Regions from separate parts of the Alteromonas sp. CyTr2 genome, predicted to be linked through region 1. Evidence: predicted binding sites of a transcription regulator. Region 1 holds the regulator's gene; the other holds the start of a gene.
The links. The regulator MetJ, encoded in region 1, represses methionine synthesis genes. The targets are predictions, from matches to a motif close to TAGACGTCTAGACGTCTA.
Positions count from the first base shown of each region.

Region 2: the regulator MetJ is predicted to act here: its motif matches at 4,799-4,816, upstream of metK (methionine adenosyltransferase).

Region 1 covers NZ_CAMZMZ010000009.1:32,242-39,889, forward strand. Annotated here, with positions in the region: gene metF (methylenetetrahydrofolate reductase) at 40-927, opposite strand; gene metJ (met regulon transcriptional regulator MetJ) at 1,089-1,421, shown strand; gene QME20_RS07260 (malic enzyme-like NAD(P)-binding protein) at 1,585-2,820, opposite strand; gene QME20_RS07265 (hypothetical protein) at 3,500-3,817, shown strand; gene rpmE (50S ribosomal protein L31) at 4,023-4,235, opposite strand; gene priA (primosomal protein N') at 4,702-6,891, shown strand; gene QME20_RS07280 (SPOR domain-containing protein) at 7,023-7,613, shown strand.
Region 2 covers NZ_CAMZMZ010000020.1:15,240-22,887, forward strand. Annotated here, with positions in the region: gene QME20_RS11790 (ATP-binding protein) at 1-777, opposite strand, end outside; gene QME20_RS11795 (ABC transporter substrate-binding protein) at 774-1,952, opposite strand; gene QME20_RS11800 (exonuclease domain-containing protein) at 2,289-2,786, shown strand; gene QME20_RS11805 (hypothetical protein) at 2,875-3,345, opposite strand; gene metK (methionine adenosyltransferase) at 3,583-4,728, opposite strand; gene tkt (transketolase) at 5,156-7,147, shown strand; gene epd (erythrose-4-phosphate dehydrogenase) at 7,166-7,648, shown strand, end outside.

The DNA of each region.
Region 1 (7,648 bases):
ATTAAACAACGTAAGCACGGTCCTGATTGTCGTTATTTATTAAGCGCCTGAACGCACGCCGAGCATGTGGCAGATGGCGTAGCTCAATTCACTACGGTTCAAAGTATAGAAATGGAAGTGTTTTACCCCTTCTTTAGCGAGTACTTTAACTTGGTCCATAGCAATGTTAGCGCCTATAAGATTACGGGTAGCTTGGTCGTCGGCATCAAGGCCGTCAAACATCTTGTGCAACCATCCCGGCACATGAACATTTGTGAACCCCGCAAATTTCACCAGTGTTTGGTAGTTGGTTACCGGCAAAATACCCGGAACGATATCTAAGTCGACACCCGCTGCGGCTGCACGGTCTCTAAATCGAAGGTACACACTCGTATCGAAAAAGAACTGGGTTATCGCTTCTGTGGCACCTGCTTCTGCTTTGCGCTTAAGGTTTAGTAAATCAAACTGCGCATTTGGTGCTTCAGGGTGCTTCTCTGGATAGGCAGCAACAGAAATATCAAAATCGGCAACGTCTTTTAGCAAGGCAACAAGATCAGAGGCATACATCTCTGTCTTTTCTACTCCTGGCGGTAAATCGCCACGAAGCGCAACAATACGGCGAATGCCTGAATCCCAGTAGTCTTTAGCAATTTGTTTAAGTTCATCTCGGCTAGCATCAACACAGGTCAAGTGAGGAACAGCTGCTACACCGGTTTGCTGCTGAATGCGTTTTACAACGTCGTGGGTTCTGTCACGCTCACCGCTATTCGCGCCGTAGGTTACCGACATGTAGCTTGGCTTTAGTGGCGCGAGACGTTCAACTGACTTCCACAGGGTCTGTTCCATGGCTTCCGTTTTAGGCGGAAAGAATTCAAAAGATACATCAATATCACGCAGTTCCGACAGGGACTGGTTTAATGCATCGATACCTTGTGCGTAAGAAACCATGGCTTTTTCTCTCAAAAATGTATTCTTATAGACGTTTAGACGTCTAAATTAAAGAATATATGTCTAGACGTCAAGAGGTTTACACTGCTCAATTGACCTTTTCGTGAACTTGTTTAGAATTTCTCTTCATAACATAAAAAAGAGTAGACCGAGTTAGTACAATGGCAGAATGGAACGGTAAATATATTCACCCCTACGCAGAGCATGGCAAGAAGAGCGAACAGGTAAAGAAAGTCACTGTCTCTATACCTATTAATGTGCTTAAGGCGCTTACTGATGAGCGTACTCGCCGCCAAATCAATAATCTGCGTCACGCCACTAATTCAGAACTGTTGTGCGAAGCATTTTTGCATGCGTTTACCGGTCAACCATTGCCTAACGATGATGACCTGCGCAAAGACAATCCCAATCGCGTACCGGCTGAAGCAAGACGCATTATGGAAGAAATGGGCATTGATCCAAGCTTCGAAAACGATGTGTCGGAAGACGACTGATATTTGGTATTAAAGAGAAACGGCGCTTTGTTGTAAGTTATTGCTAGTTGGTAACCTACAACACGGCGCCGTTTTTTATGTACTTGTATTCTCGAAGCGCACTTTTTAGCAAATAAAGGTTGAGCACTAGCCCCTCCATTTTTTTGCCTTATGCGCCAGAATTTTATTCTTCTGGGCTTTCAGGCACGCGTGCAACGCCAGATTCAATCGCAGCCTTAGATACGGCGGTAGCAATACGCTCGCATAAACGCGGGTCCATAGGTTTAGGAATAATGTACTCCTTACCAAATGTCAGACTAGTACTCTTACTGGCAGCTAGTACTTCTTCTGGTACAGGCTCTTTCGTGATAGCACGAAGGGCTTCTACTGCCGCTACTTTCATTTCATCGTTAATGGCCGTTGCACGAACATCTAGTGCTCCACGGAAAATAAACGGGAAACACAGTACGTTGTTAACCTGGTTAGGGTAGTCCGAGCGTCCGGTAGCCATGATAAGATCTTTACGTACTTCGTGAGCAAGTTCAGGTTTTATCTCAGGATCTGGGTTAGAGCATGCAAATACAATTGGGTTTTCAGCCATCAAGGCCAGTGTTTCTGGTGGTAAAACATCCGGTCCAGACACACCAACAAAAATATCCGCACCTTCCATTACATCTTCAAGCGTACGCTTGTCAGTATTGTTAGCAAATAGCTTTTTGTGCTCAGTTAAGTCTTCGCGACGAGTATGGATAACGCCTTTTCTGTCTAGCATATAAATACGCTCACGCTGGGCACCACACTTTATAAGCAGTTCCATACAAGCGACCGCTGCTGCACCGGCACCCATACACACAATTTTAGCGCTCTCTATGCTTTTACCCTGAATTTCCAGAGCATTAAGCATGCCCGCTGCAGTTACAATAGCGGTACCGTGCTGATCATCATGAAATACCGGAATTTTACAGCGCTTAATTAGCTCTTGTTCAATCTCAAAGCATTCAGGCGCTTTAATGTCTTCTAAGTTAATGCCGCCAAATGTGTCAGCGATATTCGCTACTGTATTAATGAACTCTTCGGTTGTACGATGCTTCACTTCAATGTCAATGGCATCCAGGCCAGCAAAGCGTTTAAACAGAAGGGCTTTACCTTCCATAACAGGTTTCGATGCCAGTGGGCCTAGGTTACCCAACCCTAAAATTGCGGTTCCGTTACTGATAACGGCAACCAGGTTTCCTTTACCCGTGTACTTATAGGCGTTATCTGCATCTTCAGCAATTTCTCTGACCGGCTCGGCAACGCCTGGGCTGTAGGCAAGAGCAAGGTCATCGACGCTGTCTGCTGGCTTAGATAACTCTACGCGGATTTTTCCAGGTGTGGGTTTGGCGTGATAGTCGAGTGCGCGTTGTCTAAAATCTGACATGTAAAAAGGTATCCTTAGATGTAGGGTTCATCGGTGTTTTCGTTCACGCTCTGTAGCTATTTTATTGTCGTTATAGTTATAGGTAGATAAACGTAAGCGCGTTACAACCAAGTAATGACAAAAGTGATTATAAATAGTTGTTAGCACTAGGGCTTGTTGATCTTTGTTTTACAGCAATCATCAATAGGCCCCAAGGTGGCATGTGGAAAAGCAGACTAGGCGTTAACCTTTACTGATTTTGTTCACATACCTTAATGGATACAAGCCTCAGGTTTATGTACCCAAAAGCGCCACAAGTCTTGAAAGTAATGCATTATTCACAGAATTAATGCTCACTATCAAAGTGCCGATCGCAACTCTAACACAGCCTATCACTGTGTACATATCTGATCAGAATTCTCATATACCAATGTAGGTTAGGCATACTAATTAGACCAGTAAAATGGGGCTATAATTGCCATTCATGCTATTTATTTTGACTTGCCATAGCATTCCGTAGGTCTATTGTGTGGAGGATGAAAACAAAGCTATCAAAGGGATCTACGTTCTCATAAATGCATTGGACAGAAACCCAAATCAGGAAAATAGAACGCAGGGAGACACCTCGTTAATTCTCCATCCAATATTTCTGATAAAATCCTGTGAAAGCCCACTCAAAATTCGCGCTGAAGGCGAGGATATGACAGAAAGAAAACTAATAACCGTGCTAACCGATGTGTGCGAAAGCGTAAAATCTACCAATAATGGATTTGTTTGGCTAACTCACGTAGGGCATTGGAGAGCGCCGCAAGTGATTGCCGTGTTTAATACTGAGCAGGAGAAGCAGCGGGCGTTAACTAATGGTTGGGATATAGACTTCATAAACCAAGTGAATATTGCTTTAGCGTCAATTAAGTCAGCACCCGTTGGTATTTATTTTGATAGCGAAGAAGAGTGTAAGAAAGTGAGTGGCGGCAATTGGGATAGGCATTTATCTAATGTTAAAAACCTTCACTGAGTTCAGGTTACGCTGAATGTTGCAAATTAAGCTAAAAACGTTTTCAGAAAGGCGAGTTGCAGGGCTTGTTACACTGGCTAGGTACTGGCCTGACGTAGGATAACGGCGGTAAAGCGCTGTTTGGCACACCTTGTTTGTGTGAAGCGTGAATTTTAAGCAATAAAAAAGCGCCATAAAGGCGCTTTTTTCGAACTCGATATCAGGCTTACTTTTTGCCTAATGCACCGAAACGCTTCTTGAAGCGATCAACACGACCACCAGTGTCAACGTTACGTTGCTTACCAGTGTAGAATGGGTGACACGAAGAACATACGTCTAGGTTGATGTCTTTACCAAGCGTAGAGCGAATGTTCATTACGTTACCACATGAGCAAGTTGCTGTGATTGCTTCGTATTTTGGGTGGATATCTTGTTTCATTGGGTTACCTCACATAATAAGGCCGTATCGCTATACAACCCGAAGTCGCACACCATACGTTACTTAATTCAAATGATAAGTCGTTCAAAGAACAGCCTATCGCAAAAGAGCGGCGCATAATAAAGGATGGCAGGGCCTTGATCAAGCGGTTTTTGGCCAAATGCTAAACAAGAGAGCTAGACAAGGCAGCCGTATAAAAAGGTAGCCGTATAAAAAGGCCAAACAAAAAACATTCCTTTTATGCTTACCTGTAAAGTATGTTTAAATATTTGTGTTTCAAGGCTAGGCCATAGCTCTAGTAGCAAAATCATGCGCTAATAGCAAAATGTGTAGCTAGCTGTTAGCAGCGTAAATTGCTGTAACGTATAGGTCTGCAAGAAGCCTCAGTATAATTAGTTTCAACATAAGAAGCTTAGTAAGCGCATTACGCGCTGTAACAATCGTCAAATAAGGTAGAACCTTCGCAATGGCCTTTATCCAAGTTGCCGTGCCAGTGCCACTGCGCCAACTTTTCACGTATACCCACGGAAACGCGCTAAGTGCGGGTGTAAGAGTGGTTGTGCCTTTCGGTCCGCGCAAACTTGTGGGCGTAGTTGCTGAAACCCTACACAAAACTGAAAGCGACATTGAAAACTCCAATAAGCTAAAAGCTATTGAGTCGGTACTGGACGATAGCCCTATTATAGATGGGGTGCTGCTGAAAATGGCCCAATGGCTGTGGCAGTACTATCATCATGCGCCGGGTGAAGTGCTACACGCCATGCTGCCTGTCTTATTACGCAAAGGCGAGTCAGCAGCGCCAACACCCCAAGACATGTTAATGCTTACCGAAGAAGGTAAGCAAACGACTGCAGACACGTTATCGCGGGCGCCTAAACAACAAGCCTGTTTTACTGCAATGGCCGGTGGTGCCTTATTAGCGTCCCAAGCGCGCAAGCAGTATGGCGCACCTGCGGTCAAAGCACTTGTCGAAAAGTCATTGATAAGCATTGAAGAAGTCGCGCCTGAATTTAAGTCAGGCAGTTGGCTTGCCTCGTTATCGGTGTCTGAAAAGCCAATTCCAGATACTGAGCAGTCGGTTGCCATTGCCGCACTTAATCGTCAGCAGGGCAATTTCGCTGTAAGTTTGCTTGAAGGGGTTACCGGTAGCGGTAAAACGGAAGTGTACCTTCAAGCCATCGAACCCTTACTGCGCGACGGAAAACAAGTGCTTATACTTGTGCCAGAAATTGGGCTTACGCCGCAAACGGTGTCACGCTTTGAAAAGCGCTTTGGTATTGCAGTGGGCGTTTTACACTCTCAGCTTTCTGATAAAGAACGGCTACAGGTATGGCAGCGAGCAAAAGCAGGTGAACTCGGGATAATCATCGGTACTCGCTCGGCTATTTTCACCCCGCTGCACAACCCCGGCATGCTGATTGTGGATGAAGAGCACGACGAGTCTTTTAAACAACAAGATGGACTTCGCTACCACGCCCGTGACTTGGCAGCTATGCGGGCTAAGCAGCACAATATTCCTCTTTTATTAGGCAGCGCCACGCCCGCACTCGAAACACTTAATAATGCGCTAAGCGGTCGCTATGCCCATTTGCAGTTAACTAAGCGAGCGGGAGGGGCGAAAAGCACGCATCAGCATGTGTTGGACGCGCGTGACCAACCCATTCACTACGGTATTTCGCAAGGCTTGCTAACGATAATGCGCCAGCATATCAACGCGGGAAATCAGGTATTGGTGTTTGTGAATCGCAGAGGCTATGCGCCAGCGCTGCTTTGCCATCACTGCGGCGAAACCGTCATGTGTAAGCGTTGTGACCGCCCGTATACGGTGCATAAAGCGCAGAACCGTTTGCAGTGTCATCACTGCGGCGGCATGCGCTCAATGCCATCAAACTGCGAAGCGTGCCATCACAATGAATTAGTTACGGCGGGTACGGGCACCGAGCAAGTCGAGCAAGGTCTTGCAAGCTTATTTCCCGGTGTTAAGCAGGTACGAATAGACAGCGATACCGTGCGGGGCAAAGACAAACTGCACCAGACGCTAGAAGCAATAAACCGCCAAGAGTACCAGCTGCTGGTAGGTACCCAAATACTATCAAAAGGTCATCATTTCCCGCATGTAACCTTAGTGGCGGTGCTAGATTGTGATGGCGCACTTTTTAGTGCCGATTTTAGAGCACCAGAAAAGCTCGCTCAGCTTGTAACTCAGCTTGCAGGAAGAGCAGGGCGCGCTAGTAAACCCGGTGAAATGTGGCTGCAAACTCACAATCCCCACCATCCTTTGCTACAAGATTTAGTACATAACGGCTATGGGCATTTCGCCAGACACGCTTTAATGGAGCGAAAAGCGGCAGGGCTTCCCCCTTTTATTAGCCAGTTTGTCATTCGCGCAGAAGCGACCGACAGCAGTTTGGCCTATCGCTTTTTACAAGACAGCAAGCAAGTATTTCACCAGCAGCATGCTATTGCGTTAAATGGCCCGTTTCCTTGTTTGATTGAAAAGCGGCAAGGCAGGTTTCGGTTTATGCTGGTATGCAGTCATGAAAAGCGTGCGCCGCTTCACAATGCGCTGCGTTTGGCGCTGCCATTTTTACAGGCGTTGCCACAGGCAATGAAGGTAAGGTGGTCGATAGATATTGATCCTACCGATTTCAGTTAGCTTGTTGGGTAGCAATACGTTAAAATTTCCGCAGGATTGAAGTGCAGGAAAGCTGCTGCTTCATAAAGATTTGGTATATGACGTTTTCTTACGCATACAAACAACGATAACAAGTAGGAATATTGCCGACTATGGCTCAACGCGATTATGTCTCTCGTGGACGCTCTCCTCAAAAAAAGAAGCCGGCTGGTAAAGGTAGAAAAACAGCCAGAAGTGCGCAATCAAATGCGCAATCTAACGCCCCGGTTTCTGGAAAACTTCCTATTGTGCGCCTTGTTGGCGTATTCGCATTGGTGATTGGCTTTGGTGCATTTTTGTGGTCAATAAAAGACAATGTAGAAGACGACGTGGATACACAAGCTTCACGACCTGTGGCTCCTACAGAAGAGACGTTACCTGAGCTTCCTGAAGAAGAATGGGAGTACATTAAGACCCTTCCAGGATATGAAGTAGAAGTTGAGGTCAAAGAGCAAGAAAAATCTGACAAACGCTATTTAATGCAGTGCGCCTCGTTTAGAACCCGCGCGCAGGCTGAAGAGATGAAAGCCAAAATTGCATTCCAAGGTTTAGAGGCGCTTATCAGACACAGCACTGGCAGCAACGGCGATTGGTTCCGCGTTATTCTGGGCCCTTACGAGTCTAAGCGTGATGCAGAAAAAGCCAAGCACAGTCTGCGTAAAGTGAACATTGCGACATGCCAAATTTGGTACTGGAATTTGTAGCAGTTTATTGTAGGTAACACTTAATGCGGTGCATA
Region 2 (7,648 bases), on a different contig from region 1:
AATCATTGCCAGCAATACAATCCCAGTCCATGCGGCTTCTCTGTATGCGGTGATGGTGGGTTTTACGCTGTATAGGGTTAGATTTTGCCAGTCAGCCTTTTTTATAGCGTAGCCGCTGTCATCAAAATCGGAAAAGCTTGAGTTGGGAGCAATGAGTGAGGGCTCACTGCTAAACAGGACATGCCCACTAGAGTCGGTAACAAGCTGGTTAGTCAGTCTGGGGTAAGGAGCGAGCAAAGACTGCAAGCTATCCACATACATAACAAGCGCGCCTTCCGCTACGCCTCTAAGTAACACTGGAACGCTTATTAATACGCCGTACTTTGATACCGAGGAGTATGCATTCGATGAACCAAGGGTTTGCTGGCGCCATGCACTACTGAGCGACTCGGGGATAACAGCATTCCAGTTTTTATCAATCACCCGGTTCCCGGCAAAATCAAATAGTGCAAACTCGACACTTTTCGCCTGAGTTAAATTTAACGAGCGGAAAAACATGGGAAGGTAATTATCCCTTTGCTCGAAATCAACCAAAGAATTGATGATGATATCGTTAGCTGCCAAGTCTGCTAGCTGTCTAGTGGTGTCGCTAACAATGTAATTGATATCTTGTTCTAAACCATCAACAGATTGTTGTTGAAGCTGGTCGGTTTGTTTAACAATGAAGTGGAAAGAGAGAGCAAACAGAATGATAGACAAAACCGCGACGAGTAAAACCAGTCGCGGTAGCATGCTTGAAAGCAGAAGAGAGCGTAACCTTGGGGGCTGCTGCATCATTGCACGCCCGTTGTTACCAAGTGACCTTTTTCGTTAAACGTAGTCATAAAATAATCCTTTGCCCAGAGTGCATCGTGTCTGTCCTCTGAAAATGGAGCTGTGTAGTGCTTCACTGCACCTTGCACATTTTGAAGAGACTCTAGCGCAGCGCGTAATGCGTCTACTTCTATACTACCAGCTTTCGCGGCAGCTGCCGCGATTAAATGAGTTAAATCATAAGCATGAGCCAAACCTGTCACACCACCAATCGCAGTCGCATCCACCAAGCCATACTTATTATAATAGGCTTCTAACAAGCTTTTTGCTTTGGTATTTTTCTGGTGGTTGAAGTGGAAGGTTTGAAGTACTGACACATTGTAGTTAGCGATGGGCTTTGCAAGTAAAGAGGCGAACTGACCCGACGCGACTCCCCAATGCGACACAACAGGGAGAGAGGCGATGCCTTGTTTGGCCATCTCATCGAGTACCACAACACCTTCAGGAACGTTAGTGACAAGAATAATCGCTTCCGCTTTCGCGCTTTTTATTGCCGCGATATCCTCAGAAAAGTCTTTCTGCTGCCAATTTATCCAATGGGTTGCTGTTATATCAATATCATTATTACTTGCAGCTTGTGTTAATGATTCAAGGTTTGAGCGTCCCCATCCTGTTCTTTCCAATACCAACGCGATATTTGATAGCCCCATATATTTGACGTGATTAATTAGGACTGACGCTGCTTCAGCGTCGCGTACCGACACGCGAAATATGTTATTCGGTGAGTGCCCGTTGTCGATAATAGGCGTCCCCGCTGCCCAAGGAACCAACATCAAAATGTTTTTTTCGTGTATTGGGTCGATTTCAGCGAGAACTACAGGTGTATGAACGCCGCCTACTACCGCAAGTAAATTGGGAGTTTGGGAAAATTGCTCAATGTTATATACACCTCGAGCTGGGTTGCCGCGATGGTCTTTCGCAATAACTTTTATTTGACGACCTAGAATCCCACCAGCGGCATTTATTTCGTCGACGGCAAGCTCGACCCCTCTTGTAATAGCGATGCCACCTTCAACAGCTACCGCTGAAAGATCGGCATCAATACCAATCACCAGAGGCTCCGTTGAACTTAATGCTTTACTTGCAGTAAAAATTGAAAAGACGCAAGCCAGCGAGAGAAAGATAGAAAGTGCACGCATGAATAGGCTACCTAAATGTTAACCTTAAAAGTGTATAGCAATGTGCTCAGTCTTTTAGCGTAAACGTCTTATCCTTTAGTATAAGTTTAATGCTTTTTTGAGAGCTTTTACGAGATTTTTGAGCGCTGGCGACGGGGTGGTGTACTAAACGAGTGCGCATTAATTTTGGCACGATTCTACTATTAGCTTATATTTCGAGAAGAGTGGTTGTACATTTGCTAAACAGTGTTCGACGTTGTTTAGTTGTTCCTCTGGTGACGAGGTAGCAGTAAAACCGCCTGATAAAAATGGTTTGCGTATGTTGCAAGCAAGGATAAACAGCGGTTTGGAGCGTGAGTGCGAAAGAATACCCTGCCAACAATAATAGACATTGAAGCAAGTGGATTTGGCGCAGCGAGTTACCCTATTGAGATAGGAATCGTGCGCTATGATGGTGCAAAGTGGTGTAAGCTACTTCGGCCCTTTGACTCGTGGGTTCACTGGGATCGAAAAGCGGAGTCACTGCACGGCATAACGCAGCAGATGCTGCAAACTCGAGGAGAAGAGCCTCGAAAAGTCTGTGTTGAGTTAAATAATTTCCTTGGCAATACGGTTGTTTACAGTGACGGTTGGGTCGTTGATAACCCGTGGCTAATTAAGCTCTACGCCGCAGCGCAGGTAGAAATGTCTTTTACGTGTAGAGCATTGGAATATATTTTGTCTGAAGCACAAATGAATCAATGGCATGAGGTGAAAAGCCGCCTTGCGAGCCAACTTGATGTTAAGCGTCATAGAGCGAGTTCCGACGCGATGGTAATTCAACAGACTTACGCAAAAACCTTATCATTGGCATAACGGCAACTACGTTTCGTCTTTATGATGGGGTGTAATACTAAAAGCGCACTGTGAGTGCAATGTAGCGGTGACCTAAAACAAGGATGACTTAAAACAAGTAATTGACGCCCAATGAGAGAGCCATATTCTCTTCTTCCCCAACTTGCCTATGTTCAAGTTCTACCGCCATGTTTAATCCCTCGCTTTTGCCAAGCAGCCAGCCCAACCGAGTAAAAGTACCTACATCATGTGGTAAATAAAGCCACTCTGCGTAATGCTGAAAGGCGGTATTGTTGGTTTTGTACGTTGCATAGACCTTTTGCGGAACCCAAGTGTTAAACCGCCTGCTGGCGCTAAACATACCTTGTGACCCCGCTGGGTAGGTATAACTGTTGTCGTATAGATAAGTTTCGGTCGTAGATTGAATGCGGTACATACTATTTAGCTGCCACCGGGCTATTTTTTTGCTTTTGAATTGGATAGGGCTGTAGTGGGGAGCATTCATTTCCGCGAGCACGGGGGAAGCCGCCATAGACGCAGCCAAAGTAAGTGCCAGAAGAATACCAGTAACCACATTCATGGAAGAGCCCAAGTTGTTATCATGGCTTGTAAACAACCAGAAACTACAAGCGATAGTGTGTTCGTTATTTAAGCATAGCTGCAAAAAATAAAGGATGAAAATATTCTTTGCCGTTTTTTATTTGTTTCGTTGATTTTGCTAGCCAAATAAAAAACGCCGCTAGTTTATACCAACACTTTTATGCAAAGCGTTATATAAACTGAGCGGCGCATTTAAAAGCGTTATTTGGTTATCGAATTAAATCGATGCTTTTAACGCTTCTGCTTTATCTGTTGCTTCCCAAGGGAATTCATCACGACCAAAGTGACCGTACGCAGCCGTTGGGCGATAAATAGGGCGCTCGAGGTCTAGCATTTGAATAAGTCCATAAGGGCGTAGGTCGAAATGTTCACGGACCAGTGCTACTAACGTTTTCTCATCTACCACACCTGTACCGAAGGTATCGATGCTGATAGACGTTGGCTCTGCCACACCGATTGCATAAGACACTTGGATTTCACAGCGCTTAGCAAGTCCTGCTGCAACAATGTTCTTAGCAACGTAACGACCCGCGTATGCTGCACTGCGGTCTACTTTTGATGGATCTTTACCAGAGAACGCGCCACCACCGTGACGGGCCATACCACCGTAAGTATCAACAATGATTTTACGACCAGTTAAGCCACAGTCGCCCATTGGACCACCGATAACGAATCGTCCCGTTGGGTTAATGTGAAAGCGTGTATTTCCATCAATCCATTCACTAGGCAGCACTGGCTTAATAATTTCTTCCATTACCGCTTCGCGAACTGTTTCAGTGCTCACTGAATCACAGTGCTGGGTTGAAAGCACAACTGCGTCGATGCCAACAGGCTTGTCGTTTTCATATTTGAAAGTAATTTGGCTTTTAGCATCTGGGCGTAACCAGTCTAGCTTACCAGATTTACGCACTTCAGCTTGTTTTTGAACAAGGCGGTGAGAGTACGTGATTGGCGCAGGCATTAGTACGTCAGTTTCGTCGCTAGCGTAGCCAAACATTAGACCTTGGTCACCAGCACCTTGTTCTTCAAGGCTTGCGCGATCAACACCTTGATTGATGTCAGGTGACTGTTTGCCAATAGCATTTAATACCGCACATGAATCAGCGTCGAAGCCCATATCTGAGTGCGTGTAGCCAATTTCTTTAACTGTTTTTCGGGTAAGCTCTTCAATATCTACCCATGCAGAGGTAGTTACTTCACCACCCACTAAAACCATACCGGTTTTTACATACGTTTCGCAGGCCACCCGAGCGCGAGGATCTTGTTCTAAAATAGCGTCAAGAACCGCATCTGAGATCTGATCAGCAATTTTGTCCGGATGTCCTTCAGACACTGACTCGGATGTGAATAAATGCGTGGCCATAAATGCTCCGTAAGCGTTAAATTATCAAAATAGTCGTATATTGTACTAAAACAAGTTATAAATACCAGTCTTTACTTCTAGACGTCTAAAAGTCTCTTCGTTACGAATAGTTGACACAACCCGATCACTTGTAGGGTTATTCAGGTCGTAATTGTTTAAGTTAATGATGTATTTGTGAAACTAGGCGTCAGATATAACTGTTTTTGCTGTAATGGGAATACGTGATGGTCAGGGTATAGACCATTTTTTACTATGACTTTCACTATTGGCAATCAAAACCCATTGAACTGTAAGGTGGCATAGGTAAGAATAACGCCACATTCATTCGTATAAAGAAGTAGAGCGAACGCCTTACCTCTACGCTCGTCTAGCTTGCCTAGCCCGCTAAGATACGAAACAAAAGATACAAAATAAATCAGGAGACAACATGCCCTCTCGTCGTGAACTCGCCAATGCAATCCGTGCATTAAGCATGGATGCCGTTCAACAAGCTAAATCTGGTCACCCAGGTGCCCCAATGGGGATGGCTGATATCGCACAGGTACTATGGGGTGATTTCTTATCACACAACCCTGCAAACCCATCTTGGGCTAACCGCGATCGCTTTGTGCTTTCAAATGGTCACGGCTCGATGCTGTTGTACTCTCTTCTTCACCTATCAGGCTACGAACTGCCAATTGAAGAGTTAAAGAACTTCCGCCAATTGCATTCAAAAACGCCAGGTCACCCAGAGTACGGTTATGCGCCAGGTGTTGAAACGACCACTGGCCCACTAGGCCAAGGTATCAGTAATGCTGTGGGCATGGCGCTTGCCGAAAAAGTACTAGCGGCACAATTTAACAAAGATGGTCACACTATTGTTGACCACCACACCTACGCATTCCTAGGTGACGGCTGCTTGATGGAAGGTATCTCACACGAGACCTGTTCACTAGCCGGTACACTAGGTCTTGGTAAGCTTATCGCGTTTTGGGATGACAACGGCATTTCAATTGATGGCGAAGTGGAAGGTTGGTTCACCGACGATACACCAGCACGCTTCAAGAGCTATGGTTGGGAAGTGATCGATGGCGTTGACGGGCACGATGCAGAGCAAGTAAAAGCCGCTATTGAAAAGGCACAGGCGAATACTGCGCAACCTACGCTTATTTGTTGTAAAACCACCATTGGTTTCGGTTCACCTAATAAAGAAGGTACCGAGTCTTGTCACGGTGCACCACTAGGTGAGGACGAAATTGTCGCTACTCGCGAGAAGCTTGGCTGGAGCCATGGCGCGTTCGAAATTCCAGACGATATTTACGCTGGTTGGGATGCTAAAGAGAAAGGTTCAAACGCGGAAAGCGCGTGGAATGACGCTTTCGCTGCATACGAAGCCGCCTACCCAGAGCTTGCAGCAGAATTCAAACGCCGTGTAAATGGCGAGTTGCCAGCAGATTTCAGCGACAAAGCAGACGCTATCATCGCTGAACTTCAAGCTAACCCACAAAATATCGCGTCACGTAAAGCGTCACAAAATGCACTGAATGCGTTTGGTCCGCTACTTCCTGAACTATTAGGCGGCTCTGCTGACCTTGCAGGTTCTAACCTTACCATCTGGGAAGGTAGCAAAGGCGTTGAAGCAAACGATGCATCAGGTAACTACATTTATTACGGTGTACGTGAGTTTGGTATGTCGGCCATGATGAACGGTATTGCCCTTCACGGTGGCTTTAAGGCATACGGTGCAACCTTCCTAATGTTTATGGAATATGCACGCAACGCGGTACGTATGGCAGCGCTAATGAAGCAGCCTGCAATTTTTGTTTACACCCACGATTCAATTGGTCTAGGTGAAGACGGCCCAACTCACCAGCCGGTGGAGCAGGCGGTTGCGCTACGTGCAACGCCTAACCTTGATAACTGGCGCCCTTGTGATCAGGTTGAGTCTGCTGTGTCGTGGAAGTCTGCTATTGAGCGCACTGACGGCCCAACAACACTAATCTTCACACGTCAAGGCTTAGCGCAGCAAGAGCGAACGGCTCAACAAGTTGCTGATATCGCGAAAGGTGGTTACGTACTTAAAGACTGCGAAGGTACTCCAGAGCTTATTCTTATTGCTACCGGTTCTGAGGTTCAGCTAGCCGTTGAAGCCGCAGCGAAACTAACCGAGCAAGGTAAGGCCGTTCGCGTAGTGTCTATGCCATCAACTGACGTATTCGACCGTCAGTCTGCTGATTACCGTGAAAGTGTACTACCTTCTAGCGTTGTTAAACGCGTAGCGGTTGAAGCGCTGTCTAAAGATAGCTGGTACAAGTACGTTGGCTTTAATGGCGCTATCGTGGGCATGGACACCTTTGGTGAGTCTGCGCCTGCTGGCGACCTGTTTAAGCACTTCAACATTACCACTGACGCTGTAGTAGAGGCTGCACTGTCTCTGTAAGAGGTAATAGATAAGCCTATGGTAAATATTGCCATAAATGGGTTTGGTCGTATTGGTCGTAACGTGTTGCGCGCGCTGTATGAAAGTGGGCGCAACAACGAATTTAACGTGGTGGCCATTAACGACATTGCTAAACCCGAAGGCATAGCACATTTACTTAAATACGATACCGCCCACGGGCGGTTCCGTTTTGATGTGGCCTTAGAAAATAACACGCTAAATGTCGCAGGCGACGATATTACACTGCTCGCGATAAGCGATATTAAAGACCTACCCTGGAAAGACTTGGGCGTTGATATTGTGCTTGAGTGTACGGGCAAGTTTGATGACAGAGCATCGGGGCAAGCACATTTAGATGCCGGCGCTGGCAAAGTGCTTTTCTCGTCACCCGGGTCACCAGATTTAGACAATACGGTCATTTTCGGAACCAATGAAGACACGTTGACCAGTGAACAAAAATTAGTCTCCAACGGCTCTTGCACCACAAACTGCATTGTTCCT